DNA from 3 places in the Nonomuraea sp. NPDC050153 genome. Region 3 is predicted to be linked to each of the others. Evidence: riboswitches for the same ligand, from Rfam matches in the RefSeq annotation. Region 3 holds a riboswitch; each other region holds the start of a gene.

Region 1 (9,622 bases), on a different contig from region 3:
TCTTGGAGGGGGACCTCCCAGGGGAGGCGGATCAGGTCAGGGTCGCCTAGCGCGCCAGTGATCTGCAGGGGCATTTCCACAGGATATGGTGCATCGGTGGACGAGTTTCTCAAGTGGTACTTTTCTGACCGTCCCGTCGTGGCCAGCTCATTAGGGGCCGACGGTTACGATCACACCCTCGGCGACTTCACCGCCTCCGCCTGGACCGCCCGCGAGCGGGAGGAGGCCCGCTGGCTCGACCGACTCTCCGGCATCGAGGCCGCCACCCTGGACGACGCCATCGACAGAGACCTGGTCCTCTCCCAGCTGAGAGGCTCGATCGCGCTCGCCGCCTGGCCCGAGTGGCGGCGCGACCCGGCCATCTACCTCTCCGCGATCTTCTCCTCCATGTACGCGCCGTTCCAGCGGCGCCTCAAGCCGGAGCCCGAGCTGGTGTCGTCGGCCGTCTCCCGGCTGGCCGAGGTGCCCGGCGTGCTGGCCGCCTGCCGTGCCAACCTCGACCCCGAGCTGGCCGCCCCGCTGCTGGTCAAGCGCGGGCTCGGCCAGGCGCGCACCGGCCGCAACTTCCTCACCCGGACGATCCCGTCCATGGTCCAGGACCCCGACCTGGCCGCCCGGCTGGCCGAGGCCGCCGAACCGGCGGCGCGGGCGTTCGACGAGCTGGTCGCCTTCCTTGAGGGCTTCGAGTGCGGCGGCACCTGGCGGATGGGCGAGAAGCTCTACTCCACACTGCTGCGCGACCGCGAGATGCTCGGCTACGGCGCCGCCGAGCTGCACGAGAAGGGCAAGGCCGCCTGGGCCGAGCTGGACGCGCGGATGCGCCAGGTGGCGCTGCGGGTCAACGGCGGCGAGGACTGGCGGGCGGCGATGGAGTTCCTCATGGACGACCATCCGCCGACGCTGGCCGACATGCGGGCCGAGTACGCGGCCGAGACCCAGCGGGCCAGGGAGTTCGTGCGGGAGCGGGACCTGGTCACGTTCGCCGAGGGCGAGGAGTGCGACGTGCTCCCCTCCGCCGAGTACACCCGTCCCGTCCTGTCCGTCGCCCACTACCTCTCGCCTCCCCCGCTGAGCGCCTCGCGCAAGGGCGTCTTCTTCGTCCCCTACACGCCCGACGGCTTCACCCCCGAGCAGGTACGCCAGCGCCTGCGGACGAACTCGCGGGCCCAGATGCCCTCGATCGCCGTGCACGAGGCCTACCCGGGGCATCACTGGCACCTGTCGTACATGGCGGGCAATCCGCGTACCGTCAGGAAGGTCTTCCGCACCCCGTACTTCACCGAGGGCTGGGCCCTGTACGTCGAGAAGCTCCTGCACGAGCAGGGCTACTTCGACACGCCCGCCACCGAGCTGGCCCACCTGGACTGCCGGATCTTCCGGGCCGCCAGGATCGTCGTGGACACGGCGCTGCACTGCGAGGACATGTCGATCGAGGAGGCGGAGACGTTCATGGCGACCAGGGCGTCGCTGTCGCCGGGCACCGCTCAGGGCGAGGTGAACCGCTACTGCGCGTGGCCCACGCAGGCGCCTTCCTACCTCACCGGCGCGATCGAGATCGACCGCGTCCGGGAGTCGTTCCAGGGGTCGCTGAAGGAGTTCCACGACCGGATCGCCGGGTCGGGCGGGCTGCCGCTGGGCCTGGCCGAGCAGGCGGCGCTCTCATAGGCAGCGCTCTCATAGGCGGCGCGGGAACGCCGGGGGGTTCAGCGCGCGCTCGACCACCGCGTCGAGCTGCTCGTTCGTGAGGATCGTGGGCTTGCCCACGCTGAGCCCCCTGACGTACACCTCGCACAGCCACTCCAGCAGCCGGGTGGCCTCGAACGCCTCCTCCAGCGTCGCCCCGACGGTCACGCCGCCGTGGTTGGCCATGAGGGCGGCCTTCTTGCCCTCCATCGCCGCGCGGACGTTGGCGGCCAGCTCGGGCGTGCCGTACGTGGCGTACTCGGCCACCTTGACCACCCCGCCGAGGATCAGCGCGTTGTAGTGCACGGGCGGGAGCTCGGTCATCGTGGTGGCCACGATCGTGCCGAACACCGAGTGCGTGTGCACGATGGCCCGGGCGTCCGTGGTCGCGTAGACGGCCAGGTGCATGGGGGTCTCGCTGGACGGCTGCAGCTCGCCCTCGACGAGGTAGCCGTCGACGTCCACGACGGGGCACATCTCCGGGGTCAGCCGGTCGAGCGCCGCCCCCGAGGGGGTGACCGCGACGAGATCCCCCTCGCGCACGCTCAGGTTGCCGGACGTGCCGATGACCAGGCCGAGCTCGACCGCGCGCCGGCCGTACTCGCACAACTGCTCGCGCAGGCTCATGTGCTGGCAATGTAGTCGGTCGTCCGAATTCCAGCAATCGCGCCGCTACAGACGATCAAGCGCCTGGAGCATGAGCCGCTCGATGTCGACGCGCCTGAGCCGGCCCGGGTAGAGGAGCAGGTGCAGGCTGAGGCCGTCCACCAGGGCGAGGAGGTGCTCGGTCAGGTCGTCCAGGTTGTCGTCGGTGCGCAGCTCACCGGCCGCGCGGGCCTGGGCCAGCAGGTCGCGTACGACGGCGCGCAGCTCGTCCGCCTCGGTGCGCTGGACCTCGGCCAGGCGCTCCGAGGCCAGGCTGCGGCTCCAGAAGCTGACCTCCAGGCGCGACTCCTGGGTGCGCTCGGCGTCCAGCGGCAGGTTGTCCAGCAGCAGCTCGCGCAGCGCGGCCAGCCCCGTCACGCCCTCGACCTTGCGGGTCAGCCGGTCGCGGATGCGCTGGTGCGACTGGCGCAGCGCCGACAGCAGGATCTCGTCCTTGTCGGCGAAGTAGTGGGCGAGCACGCCGTTGGAGTATCCGGCCTCCTTGGCGATGGCCCGCGTGGTGGCGGCGTCGATGCCGTCCCTGACGATCACCCGGCGGGCGGCTGACAGGACCTCGCGCCTGCGCTCGTCGTGATCGACGATCTTGGGCATCGGCTCCTCCATTGACTTTTTATTCGGACGTCTGTCTATTTAGACTATGACCGTCGCCACCGTCGGCGTCCACATCGTCGACATTCTCGCCAGGCCCATCGATCACATCCCCGAGGGCCAGGACACCGTACTGGTGGACCAGATCCGCCTCACCGCCGCCGGCGCCGCCGCCGGGACCGCCGTCGATCTGGTCAAGCTGGGCAACTCCGTGGTCACCATGGGAGCCGCCGGCGATGACGAGCTGGGCGACTTCCTGGTGGCGGTGCTCACCAAGCGCGGCGTCGACGTCTCGCGACTCGTGCGCCGGGCGGGCGAGCAGACGGCCGCGTCGATCCTGCCCATCAGGCCCGACGGCGGGCGGCCCAGCTTCCACGTGCCGGGGGCGAACCTCGGCGTGACGTACGCGGACCTGGACCCCGGCGTCCTGCGCGGCGTGCGGGCGATCCACCTGGGCGGGATGGACGTCACGTTCGGCCTCGGAGATCCGGCGTTCTTCGCCCTCCTGGACGAGGTACGCGCGTCCGGCACCCTCGTCACCATGGACCTCCTTTCGGAGCTGCCCGACTTATTGGGAATGGCCCGCGCTTTCCTGCCGCACGTGGACTACGTGCTGCCGAACGAGTCGCAGGCCCTTCTCATGGCCGGCGCCTCCGACGTCCACGAGGCCGCCCGGACCCTGCTGGCCGACGGGCCGCGCGGCGTGCTCGTCACGCTGGGCGCCGCGGGCAGCCTCGTGGTCACCCCGGAGGGAGCGGAGACGGTGCCCGCACTCAAGGTGGACGTCGCGGACACGACCGGCTGCGGGGACGCGTACTGCGCAGGGTTCCTGACGGGGCTCCTACACGGGCAGGACGTGCTGACCGCGGCCCGCTGGGGCACGGCCGCCGCCGCCCACGTCGCCACGGGGCTCGGCTCCGACGCCGGCCTCACCGACCTCGACTCGACTCTAAGGATCCTCGGATGACCGACGCAGAACTCCGTCAGCGCGCCCTGAAGGTCGTCCCCGGCGGCATGTACGGGCACCTGAACGCCGCCCTCTTCGCCCCCGGATTCCCGCAGTTCTTCGAGCGCGGCGAGGGCTGCCGCCAGTGGGACGTGGACGGGCGCGAGTACATCGACTTCATGTGCAGCTGGGGCCCGGTCGTGCTCGGCCACCGCCACCCCCGCGTGGAGGAGGCCGCCGCCCGGCAGGCCGCGCTCGGCGACTGCCTCAACGGCCCCGGCCCGATCATGGTGGAGCTGGCCGAGCTGCTCGTGGACACCGTGCCCAGCGCCGACTGGGCGATGTTCTCCAAGAACGGCACCGACGCCACCACGCAGGCGCTCATGGTCGCCCGCGCCGCCACCGGGCGGACCAAGGTCCTGATGGCGCACGGCGCCTACCACGGGGCCGACCCCTGGTGCACGCCCTCCCTGGCGGGCACGACGCCCAACGAGCGGGCGGACCTGGTGGAGTTCACGTACAACTCACTGACGTCGCTGGAGGCCGCGGCGGCGACCGTGGAGGGCGACGTGGCGGCGATCATCGTGACGCCGTTCAAGCACGACTCGTTCGAGGACCAGGAGCTGGTGGAGCCCGCCTTCGCCCGGGGCGCCCGCGCCCTGGCCGACCGGCTCGGGGCCGCGCTGGTGATCGACGACGTGCGGGCCGGGTTCCGGGTCGACCTGCGCGGGTCCTGGGAGCCGTACGGCGTGCGGCCCGACCTGACCGCCTGGTCGAAGGCCATGGCGAACGGCTACCCGATCGCCGCCGTCACCGGCACGGACGCGCTGCGCGGACCGGCGCAGACGCTGTACTCGACGGGGTCGTTCTGGTTCTCGGCGGTCGCCATGGCGGCGGCCAAGGCGACCATCGAGACGCTGCGCGACACCGACGGCATCGGCGCCATGGAACGGGCGGGCACGCAGCTCCGCGAGGGGCTCTACGCGCAGGCCAAGTCCCACGGGTTCGTGGTGAACCAGACCGGCCCCGTCACGATCCCGTGGCTCAGCTTCGACGGGGACGCCGACCTGTCCGTCGCGATGTGGTGGAGCGACGCCTGCCTGCGGCACGGGGTCTACCTGCACCCGTGGCACAACTGGTTCATGTCGGCCGCGCACACGGAGGCGGACGTGGCCAGGGCGCTGGAGGGCACGGACCAGGCGTTCGCGGAGACCCGTGCCCACTTCGGCTAGGCGGCGGTGAGCTTGGCGATCTCCTGTACGACGGAGGGCCAGAGCGGGCGCGGCAGGTCGTGGCCCATGCCCGGGTAGGTCACCAGCCGGGCGCCCGGGATGGCCGTGGCCGTGGCCTGCCCGCCCGCGACCGGGATGAGCTGGTCCGCCTCCCCGTGCAGCACCAGCGCGGGCACCCCCACGCCGGCGAGCCCCGCCGTGCGGTCGCCCGAGGCCATGACGGCGGCCAGCTGCCGGGCCGTCCCGTCGGGGTCGAAGCAGCGGTCGAACGCGAGTCCGGCCAGCGTGGTGATCCGCTCGCGGTCCAGCTCGTATCCGGGCGAGCCGATGACCGACCAGGTCCGCACCGCCTGGGCCAGGACCGCCTCGCGGTCGGCGGGGGGCCTGGTCATGAGGGCGGCGAGCGCGGCGTCCGTGGGCGGGGCCACCGAGGGGCCGGGCGTGGACATGATCGAGGTCAGGGTCAGCACCCGGTCCGGGTGGCGGATGGCCAGTGCCTGGGCGATCATGCCGCCCATCGACGCCCCGACCACGTGGGCGGCGGGCCAGCCCAGCGCGTCCATGAGTCCGGCCGTGTCGTCGGCCAGGTCGTCCAGCAGATATGGCGAAGGCGCCCCCGCAGCGGGGACGCCCTTGTCGTGGAAGTGCGTGGACAGACCGGCGTCGCGGTTGTCGAACCGTACGACGTGATGTCCCTGGTCCGCCAGCAGCTCGCAGAGCCCTTCATCCCAGTGGATGAGCTGGGCACCGAGCCCCATGATGAGGAGCAGAGGGCGCCCGTCGTGCGAGCCGAAGCTCTCGTAGGCGATTTCGATGCCGTTCGCGGCCGCGCGGATGGTCACGAAGACCAGAATGACATTCTGGTCCGGGGTCCGTAAAGCTCAGCCCATGAGGAGGTTGCGGATGCGCTCACTGGCGAGCGCCACTCCGCCTCCCGCCACGGCCACGGCGCTGGCCACGACGGCGCCCGCGCCGGCGCTCCACTCTCCGGCCTCGCGCGCCGGAGGCACGGCCACGCCGCCCGCGGGGGGCTCGGCCGGATTGTCGTCGTGCTCGGACCAGGCGCGGGTCGAGAACGGCACCGGGTAGTTCTTCTTGCCGGGCCCGTCGCCCCACTTGGTGATGACGTAGTCGACCTTGATGTGCCCCTGGCCGCCGATGCCGTCGACGCCGAGCGTGTCGGTGTTGAACGTGCCGCCGGTCAGCTCCGCGAACGTCTTGCCGTCCAGGTCCAGCATGACCCCGTTGTTGGAGGGCACGCCCGGGCCGCGGTCGCCGACGAAGAAGGGTAGTTTCTTGCCGTCGTGGATCACGTAGCCCTCGGTCATGAGCGGCCAGCTCGGGCTGGCGGCCAGGCCTTTCTGCATGGGCTTGCCGCTGGCGGGCAGGCCGGTGTCCCCGGCGCGGCCCGAGGCGTCGTCCCAGAAGTACGAGGCCGTGGTCGAGCCCTTGAGCAGGACCTTCTCATCCGTGTTGGAGTCGGCGCGGGCCGCGGTGCAGGCGATCGTGAGAGCGCTGACGGCGGAGGCGGTGAGCAGAGCGAGGGTACGCAGGCCAAAACGTGCAGACATGAAAAGTAAAGTCCTTCGCGAGGGGGCAGGGAGGTTGCGCTCGCTTGAAAAAGGGCGTAGCAGGACAAAGCACCTGACGGGGGGAAAGCTACGCGGAGCGCGAAACAAGCCTGGAGAAGGGGCCGCTCAGAAGGCGGTCGTCATCACGCGGTTGGGGTGTTCTACGTGATCATTCATGTAATGCATATGTCCTCTCCATCTCGCCTACCGGGTTAGCTGACGGGTTCGGGCGTGGAGCTGCCCTACCGACGCAAAGTCGGATTCACCCCAGGGAGGTGGGTCCCCGGTTCCCGAGTGATCGGGATTCGGCGCCAGCCGGCTGGTCCCTTCTGGGTAAGGTCCACGCCACCGGCTGGTAAGTGGCCAACACTCTAACCACGTATTCCGGACAAACACAAACACTTCGTCATGAATCGGGCTAAAGATCTACCTGCCTTGACAATAGGAAAGGGGGCACGGCATTGCCGTACCCCCTGGAAATTCCCGGCCTCAGCCGCCGCTCTTGCGCCTGAACGATCTTTTACTCGCAGCCGGACCGTGCGCCCCGTGGATCTTCGATGGGTCGCCGCCCTTGCCACCGGCGCCCGAGTCCGCGTGCTGGTTACGCTTGCGCTCCAGCGCCTCGCGGAACTTGCGCTTCATCTCGTCCTCGGGAGTCTCGCCGACTTCCGGCTCCGGTGTATCCGCCATGAGGACCTCCATGGTGTTGGGGACTATCACAGCTTCGCACGGCGCCGCTTATGACGCGAAACTGGCCTCAACCCTCGCCTGCGGCGTGGCGAGCGCCTCCAGCCGCCTGCCCGGCATCACCACCAGCGCCACCAGGCCCTCAGGAGCGGCTGAGCCCGCCCGTTCAGGTAAAGGGGAACCACTCCGTTCCTGGTGTTGGGTTGGAACGGCCCAGGAAATAGACCCGGCATGCCCGCCACGACCGCCAAGCCCTCAGTCCTGTCATGAGTCTCCTCGGCCGCGACCTGGCGGTGGACCTCGGGGGCGCCCGCACGCGGATCTACGTCAGGGGCAAGGGCATCGTGCTCGACGAACCCTCCGCGGTGACGATCGACGCCCGTACCGGCAAGATCATCGGGTACGGCGCGGACGCCACGGGCGACGAGACATGCTGGCCGGTCAGCGGCGGCCTGCCGGCCGACGGCGACCTCGCCCGGCGGATGGTCAGGCACTTCCTGAGCAAGGTTCAGCGGCGTCCGCTCGCCAGGCCGCGCCTGGTCATGGCGCTGCCCGACGGGGCCACGCCGATCGAGCGGGCCGCGCTGCGCGACGTGGCGTACGAGGCGGAGGCCAGGCAGATCGTGCTGATCCCGCACTCGCTCGCCGCGGCGCTCGGCGCGGGCCTGCCGGTCGGTGACTACGTGGGAGGCATGGTCATCGACGTCGGGCGCGACTCCGCCAGGATCGCCGTGCTCTCCGGAGGGGAGGCCGTGGCCACGACGGCGGTCCCCAGCGGCGGCCGGGCCGTGAACCGGGCCATCGCCCGCCTGGTCGAACACGAGCACGGCCACACCCTCGACGAACACGAGGCGGAGACGGCCAAGCGCCACGCCGGCGGGAACTCGTCGCAGGAAGACGTGACCGTACGCACGCGGAACCCGGAAACCGGCCACGAGCACGCCGTACGGCTGCCCACGGAGCGGATCCGGGAGGCGGCGGCTCCGGCGATCGAGTCCATCGTGTGGGCGGCGATGGAGACCGTCGAACGCTGCCCCGCCGAACTGACCGCCGACCTCGGGGAGCGCGGCACGGTGCTGGTGGGGGGCGGCGCGCTGCTCGCGGGCCTCGCGCCGCGGCTGCGGGAGTCCCTGGGCATGCCGGTACGGCAGGCGGAACGGCCCCTGGAGTGCGTGGCCCTCGGCCTCGGCGCCTGCGCGAACGACCTGGGCCTGCTCGCCCGCCTCCGCGGCGGCCGCACCCGGCTCCGGTGATGTTTTCCGCCTTTTGCCGGTGACCCTGGGCGATCTCGGATATGGTCCGATCGTGCGCGCCTGCCGTCACGGCTTATCCGCGGCGCTCCTCTGCGTCGCGGCGATGACGGCCTGCACGGCGGCCTCCGAACTCCCCACCCTCGAAGACGCCGCCCGGCGACTCGACTCCGACGGCAGCGCCCTGCTCAGCGCCGCCGGCCTCCGCCTGTCGCCGGAGGCGCCGGTGGAGGACGATTCGTGCGTGCCCGGTCAGGTGCGGCGCTACTTCCGCGCCGAGAGCGACCTCGCCTCCGCCTCCACCGGGCTGCTCGCCCGGCTCCAGGCGATGGGGTACGACAGGGTGGTCGATGATCTGGATCTGCGGGATGGGGATCAGGATGTTTCGGTGTTGCGCAATCCTGAGACTCGGCTGACGTTCGAGCTGACCGTGCTGTCCGGCGACAGGCCCGGCGTGCGCGTCACCGGCAAGACAACCTGCTACACAACCGACTCACCACCGTAGGCGTGTCGTCGGCCGGAGGTGGGTGCCTGGCGTTGCCGCAACCGCATGGCCGCAGGCGCACCCCCTGGCCAGATGGGCCCGACGAGGGTCGGGCCCGGGTGTGGGAGGTCAAGGGGTGGACAGGGCCTCGGTCGGGGAGAGGCGGGAGGCGCGGATGGCCGGGTAGAGGCCGGCGGCGGCGCCGATGGCGAGGGTGGCGGCCAGGCCGCCACCGGTGGCCCAGGCCGGGACCACGGAGGGCCAGCCGCTGTACAGCGCGTACCCCATCGTGACCCCCGTCCCCAGGAGGATCCCCCCTCCCCCGCCCAGGCCCGACAACAGCAGCGACTCCGCGAGGAACTGGGTGCGGATCTGCCCCCGGGTGGCCCCGAGCGAGCGGCGGAGGCCGATTTCGGCGCGGCGTTCCAGCACCGAGATGACCATCGTGTTGGCCACCCCCACCCCGCCCACCAGCAGCGCCACGGCCCCCACCCCCAACAGGAGGTTGGCGAACG
Region 2 (9,622 bases), on a different contig from region 3:
AGGTCAAGCCGGGCCTGCCGCTGGCCGAGAAGCTCGGCCGCGTGTTCACCGCGCTGGCCGGCGAGGTGGCCACCAAGCTCGACGTCGAGGTGCGCGGCGAGATCGCCTCCGAGGACGTGCGGGTGATCGAGCTGGCCGCCCTCAAGGGCGTGTTCACCGACGTGATCGAGGAGCAGGTCACCTACGTCAACGCGCCGCTGCTGGCCAAGGACCGCGGTATCGCCGTGGAGCTGGTGACCAGCTCGGAGAGCCCCGACTGGCGCAACGTGGTGACCGTGCGCGGTGTGCTCGCCGACGGCCGCCAGGTCTCGGTGTCCGGCACGCTCTCCGGCCCGCGCCACATCACGAAGATCGTCGAGGTCAACGGCTACGAGATGGAGATCGAGCCGACGGCCCACCTGGCGTTCTTCACCTACACCGACCGCCCCGGCATCGTCGGCGTGGTCGGCCGCCTCCTCGGCGAGCACAGCGTCAACATCGCCTCGATGCAGGTGGCCCGTTCCACCAAGGGCGGCAACGCGCTCATCGCGCTGACCGTCGACTCGGCGATCCCGGCCGAGGTGATCGACCAGATCGGGAACGAGATCGGCGCCGAGAGCGGCCGCTCCGTGGACCTGGAGGGCTGAGCCTCCTTCCGGCACTGAAGGCCGCCACCCGGATCCGGGTGGCGGCCTTTCTTGTCTCAGCATGCGAGATAGTAGGACATCCAATGAGATTGCTGGGGTACTGTTGCTGGTAATGCGCCAGGTGCTCGTACTTATTACCTGCCGCGGCGGGGCCTGTTAGGGCAGGTCGACGACTCGCCGCGGTGCGTCGTGGTGTGTCGGCTACTAAGTCCCATTCGTCCGGTCCGTGACCCGGACCCTGCGAGAGACAGGCCCGGTCGGGTTCGAGCGCTGCGACGGATCCGCAGCGCGGCGAGGACATCCGTCACAGCACCCCGAGCGGGCTCGGCGATCAACACAGCTCCGGCCCCCCTTCTGGAACGCGCTCGCGAAATGAGATGAGTCACATGTACGAGATGTATGCCTGGAACCGTGCCGAGGAGCATGAGGACGAGGCCGCGCAGGCCCTGCAGACCGCCCTGGACCGCAGGGACAACGGCGGCGCCCCTCAGAACCCGAGCCGGTAGAACACCGCCGCCCGCTTCACCCCCGGCAGCAGGGCGGCGATCCGGGCCGCGACGCGATGCGGCGCCGGCAGGCGGTCGAACCCCTCGATGTCGAAGGCGCTCACCGCGCTCAGGCAGCGCAATTCCGGATGGATCGCCAGCAGTTCGCCGGTGCCGTCGACGCCCCAGACCAGCCTGGCGTCGGCCTTGCGTACCGGCCTGTTGAACTTCTGCGTCCTGAGCCCGAGCGGGCTCACCGCGTCGAAGACGAACTGGCCGCCGGGGAAGCGGTCGACGATCGCCCTGATGAGGGCCCGGCCCTCACCGGGGTCGAGATAGTAGAGCAGGCCCTCGGCCACGACCAGCACAGGGGCGTGGCCTGGGACCTGCTCCAGCCACCCCAGGTCGGTGACCGACGAGCCGATCAGGCGATAGCCGGGCCGCTCGGGGAACAGGCGTCGCCGCAGCTCGATGACGTCGGGGTAGTCCACGTCGTACCAGCGGACGGTGGGCGGCGGGTCCAGCCGGTGGACGCGGGTGTCGAGGCCGCAGCCCAGGTGGAGCACGGTGGCCTCGGGATGGGTGGCCAGGTACTCGGCCGCCCACCGGTCGATGAAACGCGCCCTGAGCGCGACGGAGATCGCGAGGACGGCGTTCATCCCGGTCCGGGTGAAGTCGTGGTCGATGCGCTCGACCGTCTCGGCGGCCAGGTCGTCGCCGAGGATCGGCTGCGGGGATCGCGCGTCCAGCGCCCGCCCGTACAGGGTGGCGAGCAGCGTGGCCCTCTCCCCGGTGAGGTGCACCTTCTCCGGTGCCATACCCCTACGCTACCGCCGCGCGGGCCAGCGCCAGCGCCCCCAGCAGCGGCGCGTCGGCCGCGAAGTGGGCCGGGCGCACCTCCGGCGGGAACGGCACCGCCCGGCCGACCTCGGCCGCCAGCCTCGGCAGGATCAGGTCCGCCGCGCCCATCATGCCGCCGCCGACCACCAGGCGCTCGGGGTCGAGCATCACGCACAGGTTCGCCACGCTCATGGCCAGCGTCCGCAGTGCCTCGTCCACCAGTTCCCGTGCCTGGCCCTCGCCCAGGAGCTCGGCCGCCGTGACGGGGCGACCCAGGGCGGCGGCGCCGCGGGCGGCCAGCGCGCCGCCCGAGACGCGCTCCTCCAGGGGCACCCGGCCGTCGGCGAAGGCGGGCTCACCCGGCGTCACCTGCAGGTAACCGATCTCCCCGGCCGCGCCGTGGGCGCCCGGCACCACCCGGCCGTCCACCACCAGGGCCGCCGCCAGGCCGGTGCCCAGGTTCAGGTAGACGCCCGTGGTGACCCCGCGCAGGGCGCCCCAGCGCAGCTCGGCCGCCGCCGCCGCGTTCACGTCGTTGTCGATGGCCACCGGAGTGGCGCCGTACGCCTCCTCCAGCAGCCGCGGCAGTTCGAGGCCCTCCCAGCCGGGGACGTTCGGTGCGAGCCTGACCACGCCGTCGCGGATCACCCCGCACGTCGAGAAGCCCACCGCGGCGGGCGCGCCGTCCAGGGCCCGCGCCGCCGCGAGCGCCCGCGCCAGCGTGTCGGGACCGGTGTCCAGGCGGAGGTGGGCGGACAGCGAGGGGCCGTCGGCCGTGGACACCCCGATGGCCACCTTCGTCCCACCCACGTCGATGCCCAGGACCCGGGTCATCGGGCCGCGCCCCTGCGGGCGAGCGAGTCGATGGCCACGGCCAGCGCCAGCACCGCGGCGGTCACCATGAACCGCACCGAGGAGTCCACGCTGAGCAGGTACATGCCGTTGGAGATGGCCTGGATGACCAGGACGCCGAGCAGCGCGTCGTAGGCCCGGCCGCGCCCGCCGAACAGCGAGGTGCCGCCGATGACCGCGGTGGCGATTGCCAGGAGGAGGATGTCGCTGCCGCCCGAGCCCTGGTTGACGGCGGACAGGCGGCTGGCGGCCAGGATGCCCCCGGCCGTCGCCAGCGTGGAGGCCAGCATGAACGCGAGGATCCTGATCCTGGTGACGTTGATGCCGGCGCGCCTGGCGGCCTCGGCGTTGCCGCCGACGGCGTACAGGTGCCGGCCGAACGTGGTGTGCCTCAGCATGAGGTCGAGCAGCACCACCAGCGCCCCGAAGATGATCAGCAGGAGCGGCACGCCGCGGTCCGCCGACATGACGAGCACCGCCGCGGCGAGCAGCACCGCCAGCCCGCCGGCCTTCGCCAGCGACCACCACAGCGGCGTCACCGGCAGCCCGGCCGCCAGCCGCAGCCTCCTGACCGCGAGGGACGCGCCCGCCGACCCGGCCACCAGGCCCGCCGCGACCGTCCACGCGAGCCAGCCCGGCAGCCAGGTGTCGCTCAGCTTCGAGATGAACCCGGTGAACGGCAGGTTGATCGTCCCGCCCTGCCGCAGCAGGTAGAGCAGCAGGCCGAGCCAGCCCATCAGCCCGGCCAGCGTCACGACGAACGACGGCATCCGCAGCTTGGTCAGCATCACGCCGTGCAGGAACCCGATCGCCGCCCCGACGGCCAGCGCCAGGAGGATGGCCGGCAGCGGGTTCCAGCCCTGCTTGACATGGACGATCGTCATGATCGTGGCGCACAGGCCGCTGACCGAGCCCGCCGACAGGTCGATCTCGCCGAGCAGCAGCACCATGATGATGCCGAGCGCGATCGTGCCGGTGGCGGCCATCTGGAGCACGAGGTTGGTGAGGTTCTCGGGGGACAGGAAGCGGTCGTTGAGCGTGCTGAACACGATCGCGATCGCGATCAGCCCGCCGACGACCGGCCACGCGCCGACGTCCCCCTGCCGCAGCCGCTCGACCGCGACCTTCGGCGTGTACGGCCTGCGTACCAGTGTGTCGGTCATGCCCCTGCCCCCGTGATCGCGGCCACGATCTCCTCCTGGGAGGAGGTGGCCGTACGGAACTCACCGGCGTTGCGGCCCAGCCGCAGCACCACCACGCGGTCGCTCACCGCGCGCACGTCGGCGAGGTTGTGCGAGATGACCAGCACCGCGAGCCCGCGCTCGCGCAGCCGCCCGATCAGCGCCAGCACCTGCGCCGTCTGCTCGACCCCCAGGGCCGCCGTGGGCTCGTCGAGGATGACCAGCCGGGGCTCGCCGATGAGCGCTCTCGCGATGGCCACCGACTGCCGCTGGCCGCCCGACAGCATGGCGACCGGCACCCTGATGTCCCTGATGCGCACGTCGAGCTGGCCGAGGAGGTCGCGGGTCGCGCGTTCCATGGCGATGTGGCGCAGCAGCGAGCCGCGCCGGCGCTCGGTGCCCAGGAAGAGGTTGGCCACGACGTCGAGGTTCTCGCAGAGCGCGAGGTCCTGGTAGACGGTCGAGACGCCGAGGGCCTGCGCGTCGTGCGGGTTGGCGATCCTGACCGGCGAGCCGTCCACGGCGATCGTGCCGGTGTCCGGCGTCACGACTCCCGAGATGGTCTTGACCAGCGTGGACTTGCCGGCGCCGTTGTCGCCCATGAGGGCCACGACCTCGCCGGCGCGCAGGTCCAGGCCGGCCCCGTCGAGGGCCTGGACCGCGCCGTACCGTTTGGAGATCCCTGTTGCCGAGAGCATCTACTGGATGCCCTGCTTCTCGCAGGCGGCCTTGACCTCGCCCGTGCAGAGCTGGGCGGCGGTGTAGAAGCCGTCCTTCACGATCGTGTCCTTCACCTTGTCCGCCGTGACGGGGATGGGGTCGAGGAGGAACGCCGGGATCTCGGCCGCGCCGTTGTTGACCTTGGCGGGGGCAACGGGCTGCTCGCCATTGGCGAGGGCGACGGCGAGCTCGGCGGACTTCTCCGCCTCCGCCCTGATGTCCAGATATATGGTCATGTACTGTTCGCCGGTGAGGATGCGCTGGACGGCGGCCAGCTCGGCGTCCTGGCCGGTGATCGGCGGGAGCTGCTTGTAGCCCGCGCGCTTCATGGCCGCGATCGCGCCGCCCGCCATGCCGTCGTTCGCGGACAGCACGCCCGTGATGCTGTCCTTGCCCAGCGCGGTGATGGCCTGCTCCATCTCCTGCTGCGCCTTGTCGGGGCTCCAGTCCGGCGTGTCGAACTCCCTGCCGACCTTCACCTTTCCGTCCAGCACGCTCTTGGCGCCCTTCTTGTAGTCGGCGGAGCTGGGGTCGGTGGGGGAGCCGTGGATCATCACGATCTGGCCCTTGGCCGCCGTGCCCCTGGCGGTCATGGCGTCGAGCAGCGCCTGGCCCTGCATCTCGCCCACCCGTACGTTGTTGAACGAGACGTAGTACGCGTAGTCGATGCCCGAGATCAGCCGGTCGTAGGCGATGACCGGGACCTTCTTCTGCTTGGCCTGGTTCACCAGCGGGGCCACGGCGTTGGCGTCCACGGCGTCGAGCACGAGCACGTCGGCCTGCTGGGTGAGCGCGGCCTCGACCTGTTGCTGCTGTTTGGGGGCGTCCTGCTCGGCGTTGCTGTAGAGGATCTTGCAATCGGGGCAGAGCGACTTGACCTTCGCCTCGAACAGCGGGCGGTCGAACGCCTCGTACCGGGTGGTCTTGGACTCGGGCAGGAACAGCGCGATCGTCTTGCCGCCCTGGCCCTGGCTCTGCGTGGTCGTGGTGGTGGTGGTGGCGCCGGTGTTGTTGCCGGTGTTTCCGCAGGCGGCGGTCAGCAGGACCGCCGCGACAGGGATTGATCGCCATGCTCGGTGCATCGCACTTCGTCCTTCCGGATGTGCCGCCCCTGTGCTTGGTAAGAAAGGTAATTTACTATCAGGCGAGTTGGCTAGGGTTTGTTTCTTCAAGGGAGGGTGAGATGCGGGGCGACCTGGGTAATCCGCGGCTGCTGCGAGTGCTGAACGAGCGCCGCCTGCTCGACCATCTTCAGGAGCACGGCCCCGCCTCGCGCGCCGACCTCGCCAAGATCACCGGCCTGTCGAAGCCCACGGTGTCCGCGGCCCTGGCAGGGCTGGAGGAGGACGGGCTGGTCCACCTCGTCGGCGAGGTCTCCGGCCGCCCCGGGCCGGTCACGTCCCTGTACGACGTCAACGCCGCCGCCACCCACGTCGCCGGCGTCGACATCGGGCGCGACTGGATCCGGGTCGCCGTCGCCGACCTGCGCGGGACCTTCGCCGGCCGCAGAGACCTGCGCAACACCGCCCGCACCTCCGCCGAGCTGGCCGTCCTGGTCGGGGAGCTGTGCCGGGCCGCCGCCCGCGAGGCCGAGGCCGACTGGCCCGCCATCGCCTGCGCCGTCGTCGGATCGCCCGGCGTGTACGACCCGGCGCTCGGCCGCCTGGAGTTCGCCCCCAACCTGCCCGGCCCCGACCTGGCCGAGCGCCTGCGCGCCGCGTTGGAGGTCGAGCTCGTCATCGAGAACGACATCAACCTGGCCGCCGTCGGCGAGCACGTGCACGGGGAGGGGCGCGGCAAGTCGAACTTCGCGCTGGTGTCCATCGGGACCGGCGTCGGGATGGGCATCGTGATCAACGGCGAGCTGTACGTGGGCGCCAAAGGAGCGGCGGGGGAGGTCTCGTACGTGCCCGCGGCCGAGGACCCGGCGCCACCGGCCGACCACGCCCTGGCGCACGGCGCCACGGAGGCGGTGGCCGCCGCGCCCGGCGTGGTCCGCGCCGCCCGTGCCGCCGGCCTGACCCTGGACACGGCCAAGGAGGTCTTCGCCGCGGCGGCAGCCGGCGACGGCGTGGCCCGCTCGGTGGTGGAGGCCGAGGGGCGCCGCATCGGCGGCCTGCTGGTGGCGGTCGCGGCCGTGCTGGACCCGGAGGTGATCGTGCTCAGCGGCGGCGTGGGCCGCAACCTCGACCTCCTGGGAGCGGCCATCAAGAGCCGCATCGCCGAGCTCGGCCCGCTGCGGCCGTCGGTGGTGGCCAGCACGCTGGGCGACAGCGGCGTCCTGCTGGGCGCGGTGGCCCACGCCAGGACCCGCGCCTGGGACCTCATCTTCGACGCCCGCCTCCCCTGACCGCACGCGGGGAGGCGGACGCCGGTGCCTTCTACAGGGTGGCCGTGAGCGTGGTGGGCGTGTCCTCGCGCTGCTTCTGGAGCTTGGACCAGAGCCGTACGCCCTTGGGGTCGGGGCGGACGCCACCCACGAAGGAGTCGCGGCGCCATTGGCTCAGGCGCTCTTCCTTGACCACGTCGCCCGTGCGCGGCGAGTGGACCATGTAGCCGGGCCGGGAGATCATCCCGACATGCCCGAGGCCGTGGAAGAAGACGAGATCGCCGGGTTTGAGGTGCTCCCAGGAGATCTTCCTGCCGAACGCGGAGTACTGTTCGGCCGCGGTGCGGGGCAGTTCGATCCCGGCGTGCTCGTAGGCCCTGAGCATGAGCCCGGAGCAGTCGTATCCGCTCGGGCTGGTGCCGCCCCACACGTACGGTGTGCCGCGCTTGCTCATGGCGAACTTGAGGGCGATCTTCCAGGCGGGTTTCGGCCCCTGCTTCTCCTGGATTTTCTTGATCTGGGCGCCGGTCAGGGTGGTGGGGTTTTCGGGGGTGGTCGCGGCGTGGGCTGGGGTGGCCAGAATGAGCCCGGCGGCGCCCGCCGCCAGGACGATGGCGATTCGAGACAGGGGTCTGTCCTTCCAAGTGGCCGGCCGGGTTAGCTGACGGGCTCGGGCCTGGAAGTAGCCCTACGGCATGGGGATGCCGACTCGCCCCAGGGGGAAGTGGGTCCCCGACTCCACGCAACGGCTGCGCGGATTAGGCTGGTCGCCGACTTTAACGAAACGGTCAAAAAACCGCAATACGGACAAAGTGGGCGTCCGAAAAATGAGATGACGTGTTCGTCAGGCGAGACGACGCGGTAAGGTACCGCCCATGGAGTCGCGTAACATCCGTCTGGCCGTCATCCCCGGCGATGGGATCGGCACCGAGGTCGTGGCCGAAGGGCTCAAGGTCCTGGAGGCAGTTGGCACGAAGTTCGAGCCCACCCACTACGACCTGGGGGCCGCCCGCTATCACCGTACCGGTGAGACGCTGCCCGACAGCGTGCTCGAAGAGCTGCGCGGCTACGACGCGATCCTGCTCGGCGCGGTGGGCGACCCCAGTGTGCCGCCGGGCATCCTTGAGCGCGACCTGCTGCTCCGGATCCGCTTCGAGTTCGACCACTACGTCAACCTGCGCCCGGTCAAGCTGTTCCCCGGCGTGACCACCCCGCTGGCCGACACCACGGCGGACGACATCGACATGATCGTCGTCCGCGAGGGCACCGAGGGCCTCTACGCGGGCACCGGCGGCGCCATGCGGCGCGGCACCCCGTACGAGATCGCCACCCAGGAGTCGCTCAACACCGCCTACGGCGTCGAGCGCGTGGTGCGGTACGCGTTCGAGAAGGCCGCCACGCGGCCGCGCAAGAAGCTGACGCTCGTCCACAAGACTAACGTCCTCACCTTCGCCGGTGACCTGTGGCAGCGCACGGTCAACCGCCTCGCGGCGGAATACCCCGACGTCACGACCGACTACTGCCACATCGACGCGGCCTCGATGTTCTTCGTGTCCCAGCCGGAGCGGTTCGACGTGGTCGTCACCGACAACCTGTTCGGGGACATCATCACCGACCTGGGCGCCGCCATCGCCGGCGGCATCGGCCTGGCCGCCAGCGGCAACATCAACCCCGAGCGGTCCGCGCCGAGCATGTTCGAGCCGGTGCACGGCAGCGCGCCCGACATCGCCGGCCAGGGCAAGGCCGACCCGACCGCGACCATCCTGTCCGTCGCCATGCTCCTCGACCACCTCGGCCTGCACGCCGAGTCGGCCAAGGTCGAGCAGGCGGTCGCCGAGGACATCCTTGAGCGGCTGGCCGGCTGGGCGGGTCGCACCACTCACGAGATCGGTGACGACATCACCGCGCGAGTATCCGGCTAGGACCGCCTAGCCTCCAACGCGCCTGGTGGTCCGAAGAGGGCCGCCAGGCGCTTTTTTGCGTCCAAAAGGGGTGACCGCCCCATTGGCCGCTTGCCATCCCATATGGCGAGACAATAGGAAGTACGGGACTGTCCTCCGGGCAGTCCCGCCCATCAGCACCGATCCACAGGTTTCTGTAGATTTGGGCAGATTCGCAGAGAGAAGGACCGACGTCATGACCATCGCTCAAAAGCTCAGCTTCGACGTGCAGCTATCCGACCACGCTCGCACCGCGGCCGAGCGGGAGCAGGTACTGGCGAACCCCGGCTTCGGGCAGACCTTCACGGATCACATGATCTCGATCGACTACACCGAGGGGCAGGGCTGGCACGACGCCGAGCTGGTGCCGTACGGCCCGCTCTCGCTCGACCCGGCCACCTCGGTCTTCCACTACGCGCAGGAACTGTTCGAGGGGCTCAAGGCCTATCGCCAGACCAACGGCTCGATCGTCACGTTCCGCCCGTACGCGAACGCCGCCCGCTTCAACCACTCCGCGGTCCGGATGGCCATGCCGGAGCTGCCGGAGGAGGCGTTCGTCGAGTCGCTCGAACTCCTCGTGGAGACCGACAAGGAATGGGTGCCCACGACCGAGGGCCACAGCCTCTACCTGCGCCCCTTCATGATCGCC
Region 3 (9,622 bases):
CCGCCTCTGTGATCGCCTCATTGCACGCCGCGTACGGGCACCCGGAAACGAGGTCGCACGGCCCGGCCAACCGGGCGGGCCACCCGCCGGGCGCCGGCCCGCCGGTCGAGACCCCCGGCGGCAATTGTCCTGCGGGATTGATCAAATTGGCTTAACCGGCCGCCTGACCTGGGTGGGCGGATCGTGTGGCGGTGCCGTACAAAGCGAGCGATTGGTGGCTTGTCGCGCGCCGGAAAGATCGCGTCACGGACGCGCTCCCCGCGATATCGAGCTTATCGATCATGCGGAATATCCATACCGTACTGATCGAAAACCGGAAGGCTGGTCAGGGCCATTCCGGAGGGCCCAATGTGATCACTCACCGTCCTGACATATCGCGAGTGCGTCATATATAGCGGATCATGTCAATAGCGCTCGTCAAGTGCGGCGATTGTCGAGCTTGACGACCTTTCCAGGATGCGTTTACCGTCTGCGAGGAGCGGCTTTGGCCCATCTGTGAGGTCCAAGTTCTGCTGTTGGGGGGAGGGCTCCCGATGGATGTGCTCACTGAAGGCGTTGAGCTCAGCCATGCTGATTTGGCGCTGCTGGCGGAGCTGGCCAAGGGAGTCACGGTTGATCGAGTGGGGCGGCGGCTGGATATCAGCGGGCGCACGGTACGCCGCAGGTTGCGGGGCATCTGCGACCGCATAGGCGTGGCCACCGCGATCGAGGCCGTGGCCTGGGCAGCCCGCCGCCAGCTGATCTAGCCGCGGCGGACCGCCGGGGTGCGGCTCAGTCGGCGATGCGCACCGCGCCGGCGAACGGCCGCCTCGCGATCGACGCGATCCGTACGACGTCGCCCGTCTGCGGGGCGTGCACCATCATGCCCCCGCCGATGTAGATGCCCACGTGGTGCAGGTCGCTGTAGAAGAACACCAGGTCGCCCGGCCGGAGTTCCTCGCGCGAGATGTGCCTGCCGGCGGTCCACTGGTCGCCGGTGTAGTGCGGGAGCGAGATGCCCACCCGCTGGAAGGCCGCCATGACGAGCCCGGAGCAGTCGTAGGAGCTGGGGCCCTCGGCGCCCCAGACGTACGGCTTGAGCTGCTGCGTGAGCGCCCACCGCGCGGCCTCGGCCGCCTTGCCGGAGCCCGGGATCGGGAGGTTGACGCGCACGGCCCGCGTGCCGGGGCGCCCGGCCTCGCCCAGAGCCCGCGTGAACAGGCTGCTCTCGACCTTCGCCACCAGCTTGGTGATCCTGTCGCGCTTGGAGTCGATGTCGGTGACGAGCTGCTGGACCTCGGCTATGCGTGCCTTGGCGCTCTCCCTGGCGCGGGTGGCCGTGTCCATGGCCCTGGTGAGGGCGTTGATCTCCTCGCCCTGCTCGGCCTGCATCGCGTACGAGGTCGCGGCGCGGTTGAGGAAGCCTTCGGGGTCGTCGGAGGTGGTGAAGGCGAGGGTCTTCAGGCCGCCGGTGATGTAGGCGTTCTGGGCCAGCATGGCGGCTTTCGCGCGCTTGGCGGCCAGATCCGACTCGCTGCTCGTTAACGTCTTCTCCGCGGCCTCGGCGGCCTTCTTGGCGGTCTTGAGCTTCTCCCGCTGGCCGTTGTACTGCTCGCTCAGCGTCTCGATGTCGGTGTGCAGCTTCGTGGCCTGGTCGGCGAGATCCTTCAGCGTGGGCTTGGGGTCAGCGGACGCCGAACCGACGGGGATGGCGAACAGCAGCGCGGCGACTGTGAGACTCACCACACCGAAGCGGCGCGGTCGCCGAGCCCGTTCCGAAGGGCGGGCGTGCTTGCCCGCCGACTTCCCCCCACCGCTGAGCGTGCGCTTCACCAACCAGCTCCTCTCGTAGACGCCTACCGGGTTAGCTGACGGGTTCGGGCCGGAGCAGCCCTACCGAGAGGCTCGGATTCACCCCAGTGGTGGCGTCGGAGGTCGCCACCGGCGGTTCCCCGGCTTCCCTTGCGAGAATTGGGCGTGCCTCCCGCGCGATACGCGGGGGCATTGTCGCTGGACACTAATGCACTCCGGGTTCCTGCTCAACCAGAACTGCCAAGTCCGTAGAGGTTTCACAACCGAAGGGTCACAAGGTGATCTCGTGGACAGCCGTGCGGAAGAGGTCCTATGCCCTCTTTGTCCGCGCTTTCGATGGGCGGGAGTCGGCGGCGAGGGCCCGCGCCCATCTGGCCACAAGATGTAACAAGATGGGCCGAGACATGGGAGTTAGGGCTGAGCCGTAATGAGATCTGTACCCTGGAGAACCATGGAGCAGGTGGCCGAACTGACAGTGCCCGAGACCGCGGTGGTGGTCCGGCGTGCCCGCACGCGCGACGTGCGCATGGTCAGGCGCCTGGTGGACACCTATGCGGGTGCGGGGCCTCGGCTCCTGGAAAAGGCCACGGTGACCCTGTACGAGGACGTACAGGAGTTCTGGGTGGCCGAGCGGGGCGGGCAGGTCGTCGGCTGCGGCGCGCTCCACGTGCTCTGGGAGGACCTCGCCGAGGTCCGCACGGTGGCCGTGGATCCCGAGTGCCGGGGGATGGGCGTCGGCCACCGGATCGTCTCCGCACTGATCCAGCAGGCTAAGGATTTGGGTCTGCGGCGTGTATTCTGTCTTACTTTTGAGGTCGACTTCTTCGCGAGACTGGGGTTCCGCCCGATTCAGGGCACACCTGTTTCCCCTGAGGTGTACGCCGAACTGCTGGCCTCGTACGACGAGGGTGTGGCGGAGTTTTTGGATCTTGAACACGTCAAGCCGAACACACTCGGCAACACCCGCATGCTGCTCCACCTGACATCGGGTGACGCGGACCTTGACCAGATGGAAAGGTGATTGTTGATACCTATGTCGATACGTTGGGCAGCACAGGCATGTGTCCTGACACGTGCCACATGCGCACTCGAAGCGAGGTGACACGGTGAGTACCGGACAGCCGCCGTATCCACAGAACGAATCCGGCGACAACTCTGCGCCCCCCCAGTACGGGCAGCAGAACCCGGGCCGCCACCCCGGCGAGCCCGACCCGGACGCGACTGTGATCGGCTACCGGGCGGACGATGCCTACGGGCAGCAGCCCCCGTACGGTCAGCAGGGCTATGGCCAGCAACAGCAGTACGGCCAGCAGCAGCAGTACGGTCAGCAACCCCAGTACGGGCAGCAGCAGCAATACGGCCAGCAGCCCCAGTACGGCCAGCAGCAGCAGTCCCAGCCCGACTACGGCCAGCAGGGCTATGGCCAGCAGCAGGCGTCCCAGCCTGACTACGGCCAGCAGGGCTACGGTCAGCAGCAGGCCTCGCAGCCTGACTACGGCCAGCAGTACGGGCAGCAGCCGCAGTCGGGCCAGCAGGGCTATGGCCAGCAGTACGGCCAGCAGCAGCAGTCCCAGCCCGGTTACGGCCAGCAGCAGCAGTCCCAGCCCGGTTACGGCCAGCAGGGCTACGGCCAGCAGCAGGCGTCCCAGCAGGGCTACGGGCAGCAGGGCTACGGCCAGCAGCAGCCCTCGGGCCAGTACGGCCAGCAGCCCCAGTCGCAGCCGGACTACGGTCAGCAGCAGTACGGCCAGCAGCCGCAGTCCCAGCCGGACTACGGCCAGCAGCAGTACGGCCAGCAGCCGCAGTCCCAGCCGGACTACGGCCAGCAGCAGTACGGCCAGCAACCCCAATCCCAGCCCGACTACGGCCAGCAGGGCCAGTACGGGCAGCAGGGCTACGGCCAGCAGTCCCAGCCCGGCTACGCCCAGCAGGGCTACGGCGACCAGCAGTACGGCCAGCAGCAGTACGGGCAGGCGCAGCAGTACGGCCAGCCCGGCTACGGCCAGGCCTACGGTCAGCCCGGCCCCGTGGGCGTGCAGCCGCCCGGCGCGCCGGCCCCGCTGGCGGAGTGGTGGCAGCGTCTGGTGGCCAGGCTCATCGACGGGGTCATCCTCTTCGTCGTGAACCTCGTCATCAGCGGCATCCTGACGGCGATCCTCGTGGCCAGCTACGTCTCGGGCAGCGGCGCCAGCAGCGGCTTCTTCTCGAGCGTGGTCGTGGGCATCCTGATCACGATCATCGTGACCGCCCTATGGGTCGGTTACGACTTCTTCCTGCTGAAGGCGAAGGGCCAGACCGTCGGCAAGATGGTCATGGGCATCAAGGTCGTCCCCGTGGGCCAGGCCCTGTCGCCGGGCGGCCTGCCGACCGATGCGGCGCTCAAGCGGGCCGGCGTGACGTGGGGTGGCTACGCGCTCGGCGCCATCCCGCTGGGCTTCCTCAGCTCGCTGCTCGCCTACGCGGCCGTGGCCGTCAACGGCGCCTCGCAGCTCTGGGACAAGCCGCTGCAGCAGACGTTCGCGGACAAGGTCGCCAACACCGTGGTGGTGAAGATCAAGTAGTCCAAGCGTCAGGTAAAAGCAGGGGCCGGCTTCGTGCCGGTCCCTGTTTTGTGTGCGGGGGCCGTACCAAAATGGGGAGCCTGGGCCGCTGATGACGCGAGGTGGGGGTTATGGCCGGGTCGCCGCCGCGGGCGGACGCGCCGCCCGCGGAATGGTGGGAACGGCTCGCCGCCCGGGCGATTGAAGCGTTCGTCTTCGGAGTGTTCTATTACATTCTGTTCATCGCGCTGTGGGGCATCTTCCGAACTGTCGGGATGCTGGAGGCGTTCGACGGGCGGCTGCCCGGGGTGTTCGCGTGGCTGGTGGCGGGGCTGGCTTATACGGGCTACGACTGGTCGGCCCATTACCGGCGCGGCAGGACGTTCGGCAAGGCGATCATGGGGATTCGCCTGGCACCGGCCCACGTCTCCGCCTGGGCGCTGCTCAAACGGTCCCTGGTCTATCCGGGCCCTGTCATGCTCATGGGCATTCCCGTGGTCAATCTGCTCGCCGGAATGCTCCTGTTCTGCGTGGGGCTGCTCATCCTGATCGACAAGCCCCTGGAGCGCGGTCCGCACGACAGGCTGGCCGGAACACGTGTGGTAAAAGATCTTCGCTGACCCATCCGTGCCTGGCAGGACGCCAATTCCAAAAATTTTCTCTTGATCCGGTAAGGAGCCTGGAGAGACTGGCATTAGGCTATGGGGCGTCCGGGTTGCCGGATGTTGGTGCCCCGCGAGGCGCAGGGCATCTGTGCGCCGCTATGGTCGGGTGCGAACGGTAGTCACCCAGCGCGCCGTGAGGGCCGCAGCGCTCCTCCCGGGCGCGCTCCCATCCGCATAATGCGCCCCCCAAACCCCGCTAGCCGTGGAGGCGAGGACGAATGGAAGCCCTTACAGACGTATTGTCAGCGCTCATCCCCCCTGTGGTGGTGGGCGGCGCCTTCATCTTTGGCGTAGTGAAGTTGGTCCGGTCCGAGGCCCTGGGCGGCCGCCGAAACCGCGAGGATCAGGCCGAGAGCCAGAACTGATCGGCTAGTCAGCCGAATCCCCGCTGCGCTGAATTGTCTCCGCGCCTTTCCGGGTATATGTTTGGGCAGGCGAATGAAACAATGCTCCGCGAAAGGATTGCGTAGATGGCCAAGCAGATCCAGGAGATTCTCATCGATGACCTCGATGGGGGCGAGGCCAATGAGACGGTCAGCTTCGCTATTGACGGCTCGTCCTATGAGATTGACCTCAGCGACCTTAACGCGAAGAAGCTGAGGGACGCGCTCACGCCTTTCGTGCAGCACGCGCGCAGGGCGGGCGCCATCTCCACGCGTCGCCGCGGTCGCGGCGGCAGCAGGGCGATGAGCCGCGAGAAGAGCTCGGAGATCCGGCAGTGGGCCAAGGCCCACGGCCTGCCGGTCAGCGAGCGCGGGCGGATCGCCTCCACGGTCGTCGAGAAGTACGAAGCGGCTCACTGAGCGAGTCAACGATCGACCATGCGCTTATGCCGTTCGCCTAGGACCCCGGCGGCCGCCATAAGCGCATGATCGTTATCCGGGCCCGGAACTCGAAAGCCGGACGTCCGGATGGTGATCTTCCATGCGCACATATGCGGGCGTTTTGGCTGCATGTTCCGGCTCCGTCCCGGGCGCTGTTTCGGCGGCGGGCGTCCACATATGTGATGGCGCCGCAGTCGCGCGCCGAAAGCCGTGTGGGGCGGTCATGCCCCATTCAACGTACGCTCGCGTCCGTACGTCATGAGCGTTCCTCCGCGCTCATGGAACGCGCCATAGCGGAAAACCCGGCGCCGTATAGCCTTGGAGCGATCTACGGACGGCGCCGCGTGTATACCGGTGATCTCACCGAGCGTAAACCCGTGACCGGCTCCCGGGTAAAGCCGTGACGGAGGGGATGCACGGAGGCGGGCAATACCGCGGGCGCCGGGATCCCCGTCGGCGGGCAAAACCCGCGAACCCGAGCACGGCTCGGACAATCCCCGTTCCCCGGCATCTGCGCACAATGCCGTGTCTTCTCAACTGCGTAGAAGTTGCTCGAATCCCGCGCGCCCTGCGGGGCGTGGTCTCATCATGCGAGATGAAGTTGGTAACCGGGCTGACCGGATACAAGATTCGCCCGGTGCGCCGCCTGTGCCGCGTTGTGCTCAGGGCGTAGGACGGGCGTTTGGACGGTGGCCCTCCGCTACGTAGGATGATTACGTAACGATACGGACGCGGCATCTGGGATGTGCGGGCGAAGTGGCGCCCCAACGCCGACTCCGCCCGGGCGCGTCCGATGGCCGATCCGTGTGTATCGCATGCGCCGCAGGGGCGATTTTCGACGCTTCCGCGAAGCGTCCTAAACATCGTTCGCTTGCGGCGTATCGGGAACACGTCACCCCCGAACAGTAGTTGGATGGAGGGTGAACGCCCTGCTCTCGGGGAACGTCTCTGCTATAGAGCGTGTCAGTGGCAGTGGGCACGGTTCGCCGAGCCAGGGCTAGCATGCGGGATGACGGGCCCGGATTTACCGGACCTGACTGACCGCTCTGTGAGGAGCGACGAGATGTTCGAGAGGTTCACCGACCGAGCGAGGCGTGTTGTCGTCTTGGCCCAAGAAGAGGCCAGGATGCTCAACCACAACTACATCGGCACTGAGCACATTCTTCTTGGCTTGATCCATGAAGGTGAGGGCGTGGCCGCCAAGGCTCTGGAGAGCCTTGGGATCAGCCTTGAGGGTGTGCGCCAGCAGGTCGAGGAGATCATCGGCCAGGGCCAGTCGGCTCCGTCGGGGCACATTCCGTTCACCCCGCGGGCCAAGAAGGTCCTCGAGCTGTCGCTCCGTGAGGCTTTGCAGCTGGGTCACAACTACATCGGCACCGAGCACATCCTGCTCGGGCTCATCCGCGAGGGTGAGGGTGTGGCCGCCCAGGTGCTGGTCAAGCTTGGAGCTGATCTCAACCGTGTGCGGCAGCAGGTCATCCAGTTGCTCCACGGTTACCAGGGCAAGGAGCCGGCCGCGGCAGGCGGCCCGCAGGAGTCGGCCCCGTCGACCTCCCTGGTGCTCGACCAGTTCGGCCGCAACCTGACCCAGGCGGCCCGCGAGGGCAAGCTGGATCCGGTCATCGGCCGTGAGAAGGAGATCGAGCGGGTCATGCAGGTCCTCTCCCGGAGGACCAAGAACAACCCGGTTCTCATCGGCGAGCCCGGCGTCGGCAAGACCGCCGTCGTCGAGGGCCTGTCGCAGAAGATCGTCAGGGGCGAGGTGCCCGAGACGCTGAAGGACAAGCAGCTCTACACGCTTGACCTCGGCGCCCTGGTCGCCGGCTCCCGCTACCGCGGTGACTTCGAGGAGCGCCTGAAGAAGGTGCTCAAGGAGATCCGCACGCGCGGCGACATCATCCTGTTCATCGACGAGCTGCACACGCTCGTCGGCGCGGGCGCCGCGGAGGGCGCGATCGACGCGGCCAGCATCCTCAAGCCCATGCTGGCGCGCGGCGAGCTGCAGACGATCGGCGCGACCACGCTCGACGAGTACCGCAAGTACCTCGAGAAGGACGCGGCGCTGGAGCGCCGGTTCCAGCCGATCCAGGTGGCCGAGCCCTCGCTCAGCCACACGATCGAGATCCTCAAGGGTCTGCGCGACCGCTACGAGGCGCACCACCGCGTGTCCATCACCGACGACGCGCTGGTGGCCGCCGCGCAGCTGGCCGACCGCTACATCAGCGACCGCTACCTTCCCGACAAGGCCATCGACCTCATCGACGAGGCCGGCTCCCGGATGCGCATCCGCAGGATGACCGCTCCGCCGGACCTGCGCGAATACGACGAGAAGATCGCCAACGTCCGCCGCGACAAGGAGTCCGCGATCGACGCGCAGGACTTCGAGAAGGCGGCTGCCCTCCGCGACCAGGAGAAGCAGCTCCAGCTCAAGCGCGAGCGGCGGGAGAAGGAGTGGAAGGCCGGCGACATGGACGTCGTGGCCGAGGTCACCCAGGAGCTCATCGCAGAGGTTCTGGCGACCGCCACCGGCATCCCGGTCTTCAAGCTGACCGAGGAGGAGTCGCAGCGCCTGCTCCGCATGGAGGACGAGCTCCACAAGCGGATCATCGGCCAGGACGACGCCATCAAGGGCCTGTCGCGGTCCATCCGGCGCACCCGCGCCGGTCTGAAGGACCCGCGCCGTCCCGGCGGCTCGTTCATCTTCGCGGGCCCCTCCGGTGTCGGTAAGACCGAGCTGTCCAAGGCTCTGGCGGAGTTCCTCTTCGGCGACGAAGACGCTCTGATCAGCCTGGACATGTCGGAGTTCATGGAGAAGCACACCGTCTCCAGGCTGTTCGGCTCGCCTCCCGGCTACGTCGGCTACGAGGAGGGCGGTCAGCTCACCGAGAAGGTGCGGCGCAAGCCGTTCTCCGTGGTCCTCTTCGACGAGATCGAGAAGGCCCACCCCGACATCTTCAACTCGCTGCTGCAGATCCTGGAAGACGGTCGCCTGACCGACGCCCAGGGCCGCGTGGTCGACTTCAAGAACACGGTCATCATCATGACCACCAACCTCGGCACCCGCGACATCTCCAAGGGCATCGGGGTCGGGTTCGCGAAGTCGAATGACGCCGACTCCAACTACGACCGGATGAAGTCCAAGGTGCAGGAGGAGCTCAAGCAGCACTTCCGGCCCGAGTTCCTCAACCGTGTCGACGACATCGTGGTCTTCCACCAGCTCACGCCGAAGGAGATCATCCAGATCGTGGATCTGATGCTCACCCAGGTGGACAGCAGGCTGAAGGACCGCGACATGGGGCTCGACGTCTCGCCCGAGGCCAAGCAGCTGCTGGCCGACCGGGGCTACGACCCGGTCATGGGCGCCCGTCCGCTGCGCCGTACGATCCAGCGCGAGCTCGAAGACTCGCTGTCGGAGAAGATCCTGTACGGCGAGCTCCGGCCGGGGCAGGTCGTCAAGGTGACCATCGAGGGTGAGGGCGACAACGCCAAGTTCATCTTCAAGGGCGAGTCCGCCTCCAAGGTCCCCGACTCGGCCGCCGCCATCGCGGCTCCGATCCAGCACTGACGGATCCCGAAAGCCCCCGTGTGAATCCCTCACACGGGGGCTTTTCGCATGCCCGCATGCCTTGGGTGCGGGGGTGCGGGGGTGCGGGGGTGCGGGGGTGCGGGGGTGCGGGGTGCGGGGGTGCGGGGGCGCCTCTTGGCGTCAGGGAGGCGCTGAGCGGCTCCTGCTTCTCTTGGGGATCGCGTTGCGGCTTCGGCGCCCCGCCCGCCCGGTGTGCGCGTCTCCGTGACGTCGGGG

Evidence for each region. A riboswitch is a leader RNA that binds a small molecule or an ion and turns the genes downstream of it on or off. The one in region 3 is predicted to bind cyclic di-AMP.
Region 1: it holds a riboswitch for cyclic di-AMP, as region 3 does, so the genes downstream of both, ACIBQ1_RS28380 (hypothetical protein) here and ACIBQ1_RS25675 (C40 family peptidase) in region 3, are expected to answer to the same signal.
Region 2: it holds a riboswitch for cyclic di-AMP, as region 3 does, so the genes downstream of both, ACIBQ1_RS22555 (C40 family peptidase) here and ACIBQ1_RS25675 (C40 family peptidase) in region 3, are expected to answer to the same signal.

What each region holds. Positions count from the first base shown of each region.
Region 1 is NZ_JBITJQ010000012.1:111,939-121,560, forward strand. Features, by position in the region: gene ACIBQ1_RS28345 (DUF4032 domain-containing protein) at 1-74, opposite strand, end outside; gene ACIBQ1_RS28350 (DUF885 domain-containing protein) at 97-1,665, shown strand; gene ACIBQ1_RS28355 (class II aldolase/adducin family protein) at 1,675-2,310, opposite strand; gene ACIBQ1_RS28360 (TetR/AcrR family transcriptional regulator) at 2,356-2,940, opposite strand; gene ACIBQ1_RS28365 (carbohydrate kinase family protein) at 2,987-3,904, shown strand; gene ACIBQ1_RS28370 (aminotransferase class III-fold pyridoxal phosphate-dependent enzyme) at 3,901-5,115, shown strand; gene ACIBQ1_RS28375 (alpha/beta fold hydrolase) at 5,112-5,957, opposite strand; gene ACIBQ1_RS28380 (hypothetical protein) at 5,997-6,686, opposite strand; cyclic di-AMP (ydaO/yuaA leader) riboswitch at 6,873-7,007, opposite strand; gene ACIBQ1_RS28385 (DUF5302 domain-containing protein) at 7,176-7,376, opposite strand; gene ACIBQ1_RS28390 (rod shape-determining protein) at 7,640-8,626, shown strand; gene ACIBQ1_RS28395 (hypothetical protein) at 8,679-9,128, shown strand; gene ACIBQ1_RS28400 (ABC transporter permease) at 9,237-9,622, opposite strand, start outside.
Region 2 is NZ_JBITJQ010000008.1:276,471-286,092, forward strand. Features, by position in the region: gene serA (phosphoglycerate dehydrogenase) at 1-626, shown strand, start outside; gene ACIBQ1_RS22525 (class I SAM-dependent methyltransferase) at 1,114-1,929, opposite strand; gene ACIBQ1_RS22530 (ROK family protein) at 1,934-2,785, opposite strand; gene ACIBQ1_RS22535 (sugar ABC transporter permease) at 2,782-3,966, opposite strand; gene ACIBQ1_RS22540 (ATP-binding cassette domain-containing protein) at 3,963-4,682, opposite strand; gene ACIBQ1_RS22545 (sugar ABC transporter substrate-binding protein) at 4,683-5,786, opposite strand; gene ACIBQ1_RS22550 (ROK family protein) at 5,888-7,054, shown strand; gene ACIBQ1_RS22555 (C40 family peptidase) at 7,086-7,487, opposite strand; cyclic di-AMP (ydaO/yuaA leader) riboswitch at 7,665-7,808, opposite strand; gene ACIBQ1_RS22560 (3-isopropylmalate dehydrogenase) at 7,909-8,955, shown strand; gene ACIBQ1_RS22565 (branched-chain amino acid aminotransferase) at 9,170-9,622, shown strand, end outside.
Region 3 is NZ_JBITJQ010000010.1:208,479-218,100, reverse strand. Features, by position in the region: gene ACIBQ1_RS25680 (LuxR C-terminal-related transcriptional regulator) at 534-746, shown strand; gene ACIBQ1_RS25675 (C40 family peptidase) at 772-1,722, opposite strand; cyclic di-AMP (ydaO/yuaA leader) riboswitch at 1,818-1,967, opposite strand; gene ACIBQ1_RS25670 (amino-acid N-acetyltransferase) at 2,243-2,812, shown strand; gene ACIBQ1_RS25665 (RDD family protein) at 2,898-4,352, shown strand; gene ACIBQ1_RS25660 (RDD family protein) at 4,463-4,951, shown strand; gene ACIBQ1_RS25655 (Lsr2 family protein) at 5,467-5,799, shown strand; gene ACIBQ1_RS25650 (ATP-dependent Clp protease ATP-binding subunit) at 6,884-9,385, shown strand.